3 regions of the Methylobacterium sp. JK268 genome follow, and region 3 is predicted to be linked to each of the others. Evidence: predicted binding sites of a transcription regulator. Region 3 holds the regulator's gene; each other region holds the start of a gene.
The links. The regulator LexA, encoded in region 3, represses DNA repair genes until DNA is damaged. The targets are predictions, from matches to a motif close to TGTTCNNNNTGTGTTCNG.

Region 1 (3,267 bases), on a different contig from region 3:
TCCGGCGCGAACACCGATCCGGAGGAGAGGCGGCTCCACAGATGATACTGGGAGGCGGTGAGCAGGAGGACCGTCACGCCGATCTGGATGACGGGCGACCAGGGGCTCGGCCACACCACGCGCGCGAGGACGTAGACGGCGGGCAGGCTGGGGATCAGTCGGATCATGGGCTGCTACATGGCGAGCAGCCCCCTCAAAGCAAAGCTCGCGCCGGGCCGGGCGCGCCGGTTGCCTCTCCGCCTGGCGATGAGCGCGACGCCGGTCCGGAAGCGCCCGACCGCGCTGTCCGGACAATGCTCTAGAACCCGAACGGGTCCGCGAAGGGCAGGGGGCGCCGCCGCACCGGGGTCTCGGGCAGGATCGGCCGCTCGATGTCCAGGGCGACCAGTCCCTCCACGGCCAGCGCCAGCACCGCCGCCACGCCGTCCGACGCGTTCTGCACCGCCGCCGCGCACTCGACGAGCCGCCCGGTCCCGCACTCGTCGAGGAAGTGCAGGATCCGCACCCGGTCGCCCGCGGACACGAAGGTGCGGCGGCAGGCCAGCACCAGCCGCACCGTCGACAGCCGCGGCTCGGCCCGCAGGGAGGCCGCGCTCTCGATCACGAAGTGGCGCCCGTCCTCCGTCACCATCGGCTCGCCCGCCACGTAGGCGACGCGCAGAGGGTGCCGGGGGAGGTCCGCCTCCGCCACCACGTCGACGAGGCGGCCCGGCTCGTCCCGGCGGGTCTGCTCGAAATCCGCCGCGTGCTCCACCACCTCGCCCCCCGCCAGGATCCGCGCCGGGGCGGGCGCGGCGCGCAGGGATTCGACGGCCGGATCAAGGGTGGTGATGGCCAGGAAATCGGCCACCAGCCCCATGCGGGTCGCCGCCACGGACGGGCCGCCGGGGCGCCGGGGCGCGGTACGCACCGCGCCGCGGCGGGTGCCCGGACGCCCCAGGAGCGGGGCGTGATCCTGCGCGAGGGCGGTCATGGTGGCGGAGGGCTCCGAACCACGAGGGGGGCCGCGCGGCCCCCTCCCGAGAAGATGTTGCATTCCTGATTGAAAGGAACATTATGCGAACAGGCCCGCCATGGTCAACCACCGGACAGTTGCCGTCGCAGAAGCTGGGCCACGATCGCCAGCACAGGCGCGAAGCTTTTCAGGGCGTGGTGGCCGTTCGGCGGCGCGCAATGCGGCGGAGAGGCGCGTCTGGTCTTATCATTGAGGCGACAAAACACTCGCTCTTCAGCGTGATTCGTGATAGGAAAATCGTCGTGGAATCGGAGCCTGCGCGGCCTCCGAGGCCGCCTTCGAGCAGGTGAGATCGATCGCATGAGCGCAACGACCGACAAGCAGATCGCGGAGATCCTCGCGACCTACGGGGAGCCGCTGGCCGGCAACGTGTGGCGGGTGCAGGGCACCGCCGTGATCTACCACAAGGCGCTGGAGCGCATCGCCGCGCAGGCGCGCATCCGCTTCGACGCGCCCGTGATCGTGCGCGCCGAGCGCGACGAGGCGGTGATCCTGGTGACCGGGCACATGCCGGGACCGGGCGGCGAGCGCGCCGAATGGTCGATCGGGGAGGCGCTGATCGGCGTGAACTACAAGATCGGCGGCAAGCAGCCAGCCTACGTCTACGCCATGGCCGAGAAGCGGGCCAAGGACCGGGTGATCCTGAAGCTCGTCGGTCTGCACGGCCTGCTCTACTCCGAGGACGAGGCGGACGAGTTCAAGGCCTCGCGGCCCGACCTGCAGGGCGCCGCCAAGGCCCCGGCGTCCCGCGTCCAGCGCCCCGGCGAGGACGAGGAGGAGCCCGCCGAGGCGGAGGCGGCCCGCGACGCCGCGGCACCGGCGAGCGCCGCGGATGCGGATCTCAGGGCCGAGATCGACCGGGCGAAGAGCATCAACGCCGTCACCGACCTGATGCTCGATCCCGCCACCCAGGCCCGCCTCGCCGCCATGGCGCCGGGCCTGCGCGACGAGGTGCGCGAGCACGCCAAGCAGCGCCTCGTCGCCCTCGGCTGGCCCGCCAAGACCCGCAAGGCCGCCGCGGCCTGATCGCCGCCGCGGGAAGACGGGGTGGTCCGGGCACCGGGCCGCCCCGCCTCGCGTGCGCGGGCGCACCGGCCGGCCGGCGGCCCGGCGGATTCCGCGCCTCCGCGGCTTGTCGCCGCCGTCCGGGAACGCAAGATTAGGGAGACGTCGGAGAGAGCGACGGTCTCGCGGAATCGAGGGACGCCGCCGGCCGTGCCGCGGACAGGTCTCGGGCTCGTCCCGCGCCCGCGGCGGGGACCTGTGGCCGCCACGCCCTTGATTCGTGTCATCGAGGGCAAGATGATGCGCTGGTGGTCAAGCTTCCGTGAGCCCGCCGGGACCTCCGTCCAGGGCGATGCAACCAGTCGACTGGACGCCCGTTCCATGCCTATGAGCGAATCCGGCGCCGCGAAGACGCAACCCGTGATCCTGGTCGTCGAGGACGAGCCGGAGGAGCGCTTCCTCGCGGCCACCCTCCTGGAGGAGACCGGGTTCCGTGTCATCGAGGCCGAGACGGCCGAGAAGGCCCTCGCCATCCTGCGCGAGCGGGGCGAGGAGGTGAACGTGGTCTTCTCCGATGTCCGCACCCCGGGTCCGATCGGCGGGTTCGAACTCGCGCGGATCATCGGGGTGACATGGCCGCGGGTGCACGTGCTCCTGACCTCGGGCGATGCCGGCGACCAGCCGAGCGACCTCAGGATGTCCGCCACCTTCATCCCCAAGCCCTGGCGCGCGCTCGACATTCTGACGCTCGTGGAGCAGGCGGCCGGCCATTCTCACGGGGGCGGGTCCGCCGTCGGGGATGCCAGCGCGGGCTGAGGCCCGGCCTGTTTCGAAGGTATTTCGCGCGATCCGGGCCCGCCCGCAGGGCCGTGGCGAGTCCTCGCCGCGGCCCTGCGGGCGCTTGTGCGTCGTGGGACCCGCCGGCGCGCGTCCCTGATCGCGAAATCCCGTCGACGGCCTTACGCAACCCGGCCGGGGGGGATGCGTTGTTACTCGGGATTGCTCGCGGCCCGCGCCGCGTGCGCCCAGACGGTACTTCCGAGAGCGGAGACAGGGCGCGCGCCCGACGACGACCCATGAAGGTGATCCCGAGCAACCATGCGGCCAATTTCGGCCAGACGCACGCCACGGCCTCGTCGCTGGCGGACGCTCTGCTGCTGGCCAAACTCGGGCACGACCTCAGGGCCCTCTACACGGACGTGGTCGATCAGCCGGTGCCCGACGCCCTGAACCGGCTCATCGCCCGT
Region 2 (3,267 bases), on a different contig from region 3:
TACTGGATCGCCTCCTGGTTCGGCAGGATGTAGTAGAGCCGGCGCTGGCTCGTGGAGATCACGACGGTTCCGGGCTTGTAGGGGCTGTTCCAGCCGATCGTCTGGCGCGGCACGGCCTGCTGGCGGAACACCGTCAGGAAGTCGGCGATCGGTCCGCTGTCCAGCAGGGTCGCGGCCCGTCCGGGCGCGGTGCCGGCCAGGGCCAGCAGGGCGGCGCCGCAGAGCGGCGCCAGGATGCGAGGCGTCATCGTCCCCCTCCCGTTGCGAGAGCGCCGCCGGAGCGGCGCGGATGGCCCCGGGGATGGCCGAGGGGAGTCGGCACGGTCAACCCGCCCAACGGCGACGCCCCGGCTTGTGACGCTTTCGCGCCACAGCCTCACGCCGCGCCGCCCGGCTCCGTCAGGAAGGCGACGAGGTCGCGGTTCACCGCCTCGGCCTCCTCGTGCTGGATCCAGTGCGTCGCCTCCGGGAAGGTCCGGATCCGGCCCGCGGCGCATCGCGCGAGGCTCAGGCGCGCGAGCTCCGGCTCGAGGGCCGTGTCGCGCTCGCCCCACAGGATCAGCACCGGCGGCTGCACCAGGGAGGGCGCCGGGCGGCGCGGCAGGCGCAGGGCGCGGTACCAGTTGAGCATGCCGGTCACGGCCCCGGGCTCGCCCCAGGCGCGGGCGTAGCGGTCGAGGGTGGCGTCATCGAACGTGCCGGGCCGGCTCGACGACACCAGGGCCCGCCGCAGCGGCGCGAAGTCCCCCGCGCGGAGCAGCGCCTCCGGCAGCCAGGGCAGCTGGAAGAAGCCCATGTAGCTGCTGCGCAGGATCTGGCTCGGCCGACGGCGCGCATAGGCGAAGAAGCTGTCGGGATGCGGCGCGTTCAGGATGGCGACGCGCTCGATGCGCTCCGGGTACTGGGCGGCCGCCCGCCACGCGACGATTCCCCCCCAATCGTGCCCCACCAGGCGCACGCGCGGACGGTCGAAGGCGTCCGCGAGCCCGATCACGTCGGCGGCGAGTTCGTCCACGTGGTAGGCGTCGAGCGGTCGGGGTTTCCCGCTCCCTCCGTAGCCGCGCTGGTCCGGGGCGACGACCTTCAGGCCCGCCGCCGCGAGCGGGCCGATCTGGCGGCGCCAGCCGTACCAGAACTCGGGGAATCCGTGCAGCAGCAGGGTGAGCGGACCGTCCGAGGGTCCCGCTTCCGCCAGATTCATCACGAGTCCGCGAACCCGGATCGTCCGGGTCGTCGCCTCCGGCAGATCTGTCAGCACCCCACCCTCCTCTGTGGCCACGCACCTTCTGCGGAACGATGCCTGAAGCATCCGGATCCGTCGCGCCGAACCCGCGCGCCCCTGCCCGAAGGCTGCTTGCGGGTCGTTCCAGCCGAATTTTGCCGCTGCATGGACCCGCATCCGCCGCGACGCTACCGAATGTTCATCACATCGCGTGTCTTCTCTGCATCATTGATCCCGAAAGACACGACGAGTGTTTCTGCGCACTTGCTTGACCAGCGGACGCTGCCGTATATCCAATCTTGCAAGCCGGCGATGGCGTCGCCGTCCTGCAGCCCTGTTTGGGCGTTTCCTCCCTAGACTTGGGCCACACCTTGGGTGTGGCCTTTTTTCTTGGCGGGGCTGCCGGACGGGGCGGAGCCGGACGCGCACGGGGCGCCCCTTGCGCCTTCATTCGAACAAAGGTAGAACATTCAAGGTCCCGCCGGCTGTGTGTTCCGGGTACAGGAGCGTCCCGGACCTTGCCGGCGCGGGCCCGCTCGGAGGACGGTCGCGGCTTGCCCCGGAGGCGCCGCGCGGTCAGGCCGAGCGCGGCAGCCCGAGAGAGATGGACGGCAAGGAGAGCGTGATGGCGGGCAGCGTGAACAAGGTGATCCTGGTGGGGAATCTCGGGCGCGACCCCGAGGTGCGGCGGCTGGCCTCCGGCGACCCGGTGGTCAATCTCCGGCTGGCCACCTCCGAATCCTGGAAGGACAAGGCGTCCGGAGAGCGCAAGGAGAAGACCGAGTGGCACTCGGTCGTCATCTACAACGAGAACCTGGCTCGCGTGGCCGAGCAGTACCTGCGCAAGGGCTCGAAGGTCTACGTCGAGGGCCAGCTGCAGACGCGCAAGTGGCAGGACCAGTCGGGCGTCGAGAAGTACACGACCGAGGTGGTGCTGCAGCGCTTCCGCGGCGAGCTGACGATCCTCGACGGCCGCGGCGGCGGCGAGGCGGGAGCCTCCGACGAGATGGGCGGCGGACAGGTCAGCCGCGGCGGCGATTTCGGGGGCAACGGCGGCGGCCGCTTCTCGGGCGGCGAGCGCCGTCCCGCCCCGGCCTCGTCCGGCGGCGGCCAGAAGCGCTACGACGACCTCGACGACGACATCCCGTTCTAGCCGCGGAAGGCCGGTGGCCGACCCTCCCCCCTCCGCGGGGGAGGGTTCATCCTGCGCGAGGGCCCGAACTCCGCCCCCACCCGGGTTGCGCGGAGCCGCGCCGACCCCCATCTAATATCCTGATTTTCCACGGTTTCCGGTGAGCCTTCCGCGGGTGGCGGCAGGGCCGGAAATCGGCTATTCCGAGGGCGGCCCTGTCGGCCCCGCGAGAGTGTGACCTTGGCAGAGAACGACGAGACCGGCGCGCCTCCGCCCGCCAGCGACATCAAGCCCGTTTCCATCACCGACGAGATGCGCCGCTCCTACCTCGATTACGCAATGAGCGTGATCGTGAGTCGGGCGCTGCCGGATGCCCGGGACGGGCTCAAGCCCGTGCACCGGCGCATCCTGTACTCGATGTACGAGAACGGCTACCTGCCGGACCGCAAGTACGTGAAGTCGGCGCGCATCGTCGGCGACGTGATGGGTCAGTACCACCCGCACGGCGACCAGTCGATCTACGACGCGCTGGTGCGCATGGCGCAGGACTTCGCCATGCGGATCATGCTCGTCGACGGGCAGGGCAATTTCGGCTCGGTCGACGGCGATCCCCCGGCGGCGATGCGCTATACGGAATCGCGCCTCGCCAAGCCCGCCATGGCGCTGCTCGAGGACATCGACAAGAACACCGTCGACTTCAACCCGAACTACGACGAGTCGAAGGACGAGCCGGCGGTCCTGCCCGCCCGCTTTCCTAACCTCCTCGTCAACGGCGCCGGCGGCATCGCGGTCGGCATGGCCACCAACATCCCGCCGCACAATCTGGGCGAGGTGATCGACGGCTGCATCGCCCTGATCGACGATCCCGCCCTGACGATCGAGGGGCTGAACGAGATCATCCCGGGACCGGACT
Region 3 (3,267 bases):
GCGGAGTCTGCTTCTCGGGAGCTGGGGCGCGGATCGGGCGGCTCCGCCTTCTGGAGCCGGCACGGCGGAGACGCATTCGGAGCCGAGACCACGATTTGCCCGAAGGCGAGATCGGCCTCGTGCACGCGTCCGGGATGCTTGTGCAGCAGGTAGCCCAGATCGGTGGCCGGATGATGGGTGGTGGCGACGGAGAGGTACACGGGGAGGGGCCGCGGGAGCGAGGGTCGGGCGCTGGCAGATCGGCGTCCGGCGCACGGGAGTGTCCCACGCCGCGGCGGCACTGACATCCCCGCACCGACCGCCCGCGCCCCGCCATCGGCCGTCATCGTGAAGACTTCACGAAGAAACGGGCGCCGGGCAACGGGACACCGCCGCCGCTCCGCGCCGGATCTCGTTGACCGACAAGCTATTCTGTGAAACCTGCCGCGCCCGGGAACAGGGGAGCACGATGTCGGAGAACGATACCCTCGCCCAGGCGCTGGCGGATGTGAGCGAGCGGCGGGCGGCGCTGGAGGCCGAGTACGAGCGCATCGGCGCGGAACTGGCGAAGCTGCGCCTCGCCGAGAACGCGCTGCGTGCGATCGTCGACAACACCACCCTCCCGGCCGCGGGCCTCGCGGCCGCCGGACCGCTCCTCCCCGGGCTCCCGGCGGCGCCGGTCCAGGCGCGGACCAGCGGCCGCGGCAGCCGCGGCCCGCGGGCGAACTCGGCCAAGGGCCGCCTCAAGACCCTGCTCGAGACCTGCGGCCCCCAGGGTCTCACCAACGCGCAGATCGCCCGGCAGCTGCCGGATGTCGCTCCGGGCACCCTGAACACGTATCTCAGCGTCATGGTCGCGAGCGGCGAGGCCATCCGCACGGGCGACTTCTACACCTCGGGACGCCCCTCGGCCGAGACGGCGGACGAGACCGACGAACCGGAGGACGAGCAGGGCGAGGCGCAGGAGGACGAGGACGCCGAAACGCTGGGATGAGGCGCCCCGGACATCCGGCGGTTCCGGCATGGCCGCAGGCATTCCGCTATGCTACATGACCCTGCGAGAGGGGACGACGAAGGGGGCTCGATGGACGTCGAGGCGCTTCTCAGCGAGGTTCGCCGGCGGATCGCCGAGCTGGAATTGCGCTCGACCGCCCAGGCCGAACGCGTGGCGGAGTTGAACCGTCGCGGCGAGGAGGCGAGCACCGCCGAGGCGCAGCTCTGGGGCGCCATCGACGCCCTGACCGTGCTCAGGGGAGCACAATGGGCCCTCCAAGACCTGCGCGCCGCCGAGGCGAGCGACGGCGACGCGCTCGGCCACACGGCCGAAGCCGTCGAGGCCAGCCAGCAGGCCATTGCGGGGCGGCGGCACGGCGACGTGTTCCTGACCGCCTCCGACGAGTCGCTCGTCACCCTCGTGCGGGAGAAGATCCGCGTGAGCGCCCGCGGACGATGACACTCTGTCCCGCCGCGCCGCAGAGAGCAGGGCGGGGATCATGGTTCCTCCCGTCACGCTACCGCTTGCGGAACACTTGAAGAACGCTTAACCTGTTCGCGATTTGTTTCGTATCGCGCGTCGGCGCAGGCGATGAGAGTGACCCATGCTCACCCGTAAGCAACTGGACCTGCTGCGCTTCATCCAGCAGCGGATGCGCGAGACGGGCGTGCCGCCATCCTTCGACGAGATGAAGGACGCCCTCGACCTGAAGTCTAAGTCGGGCATCCATCGTCTGATCACCGCGCTGGAGGAGCGGGGCTTTCTGCGCCGCCTGCCCAACCGGGCGCGGGCGATCGAGGTGATCCGCATCGCCGAGACCGCGGCAAGCGCGCCGGGCGAGGTCGTCCGCTTCACGCCGAGCGTGGTCGAGGGCGGCCGGGCGGGGGCGCCGGTCAAGCCTGCCGCGATGCCGGTGGCGCTGCCCCTCGACGAGGGCGTTCGCGCGGTCGGCATCCCGGTCATGGGCCGGATCGCTGCCGGCACGCCGATCTCGGCGATCCAGAACCAGAGCCGCACCCTCGCGATGTCCCCGGACATGCTCGCGGGCGGCGAGCACTACGCCCTGGAGGTGCGCGGCGACTCGATGATCGAGGCGGGCATCCTCGACGGCGACCTGGTGGTGATCCGTCGTCAGGACACCGCCAATACCGGGGACATCATCGTCGCCCTGATCGACGACGAGGAAGCCACGCTCAAGCGCCTGCGGCGGCGCGGCTCCTCGATCGCTCTCGAGGCCGCGAACCCGGCCTACGAGACCCGCGTGCTGGGGCCGGACCGCGTCCGCATCCAGGGACGTCTGGTGAGCCTGATCCGCAAGTACTGATCGCTCGCATTTGGTCGGAACGCCCACGAGCCCGCGCGACGGCGATGGCCGCGCATCGCGGCCCCCCGCCGAACCCGTCATAATCTCGCGCGATCAGCTTACGGGAGTGTCGGACACCCGCGGCGGAAGGCGCGGCGGGATTTGGAAAGGTCATCTGCGGCAGGGCGGCCGGAAACGACTGCTTCGTCGTCGGTGCCGGCGGTCGTGTTGGTCGGATATCGAACCAACCCGGCCGACGCCAAGGGATGTTTAACGTCCCTGTGCGGTAAAATCAGGTCTGACCGGCGGGTCAAGGCGGTGGCACGGCCGCTCGTGAGGCCGGACTGCGGGATCTCGCCATGGCGGACGGTTTCATCCTCCTGATCGCGGATGCGTTCGCACCGGCGCGTCGCCTCGCGGATGGCCTCGCGCGGCTCGCCCCCTGCCTGACCGTCGGACTGGAGGACCCGCTGCCGAACGGGCAGGCGGCCGTTGCGGTGGTGCCGCTGGGTCGGGCCGAGGTCGCGGATCCCGCGCGCCTGCGACGGTCCGTCAGCCTCCTGCGGGCGCGGGGAATCGCCGGCCTCGGCCTGGCGCGGGATCAGGCGACCCTTGAGGTCGCCCGGGAGATCGGGTTCGCCAAGCTCCTGCCGGCCTCGGCGCCCTGGACGACCATCGCCGCCGCGGTGACGCACCTCCTCGCCGCGCACAAGGCCGCCCGCGCGAGCGGGCCCGATTGGCTGGTGCGGGCGCGGGCCGCCGAGGCCGACCACCTCGTCCACCGGGTGTTCGCGGCGGCCGCCGATGGGGCGCCGCCCTCGCCGCAGGACGTCGACACCGGCACCGAGATCGTCCTCGACGCGGTCAGCGAGGGCGGGATCCGCGCCTGGCTCGACGTCATCCGCCACCACCAGGTCGGGGTCTACCAGCATTCCCTGGGCGTCGCCGGCTACGCGGGGGCGCTGGCGGCCCGGCTCGGCTTCCGGCACCG

Region 1: the regulator LexA is predicted to act here: its motif matches at 1,048-1,065, upstream of ACW9J6_RS21805 (trna delta -isopentenylpyrophosphate transferase).
Region 2: the regulator LexA is predicted to act here: its motif matches at 1,674-1,691, upstream of ssb (single-stranded DNA-binding protein).

What each region holds. Positions count from the first base shown of each region.
Region 1 covers NZ_JBSVZN010000022.1:38,453-41,719, reverse strand. The annotation lists gene ACW9J6_RS21815 (metallophosphoesterase) at 1-167, opposite strand, end outside; gene ACW9J6_RS21810 (hypothetical protein) at 299-973, opposite strand; gene ACW9J6_RS21805 (trna delta -isopentenylpyrophosphate transferase) at 1,316-2,041, shown strand; gene ACW9J6_RS21800 (response regulator) at 2,408-2,836, shown strand; gene ACW9J6_RS21795 (NepR family anti-sigma factor) at 3,097-3,267, shown strand, end outside.
Region 2 covers NZ_JBSVZN010000002.1:207,971-211,237, reverse strand. The annotation lists gene ACW9J6_RS02920 (L,D-transpeptidase) at 1-248, opposite strand, end outside; gene ACW9J6_RS02915 (alpha/beta fold hydrolase) at 377-1,258, opposite strand; gene ssb (single-stranded DNA-binding protein) at 1,848-2,375, shown strand; gene gyrA (DNA gyrase subunit A) at 2,595-3,267, shown strand, end outside.
Region 3 covers NZ_JBSVZN010000019.1:40,784-44,050, forward strand. The annotation lists gene ACW9J6_RS20310 (hypothetical protein) at 1-326, opposite strand, end outside; gene ACW9J6_RS20315 (hypothetical protein) at 449-973, shown strand; gene ACW9J6_RS20320 (hypothetical protein) at 1,064-1,432, shown strand; gene lexA (transcriptional repressor LexA) at 1,578-2,297, shown strand; gene ACW9J6_RS20330 (HD-GYP domain-containing protein) at 2,636-3,267, shown strand, end outside.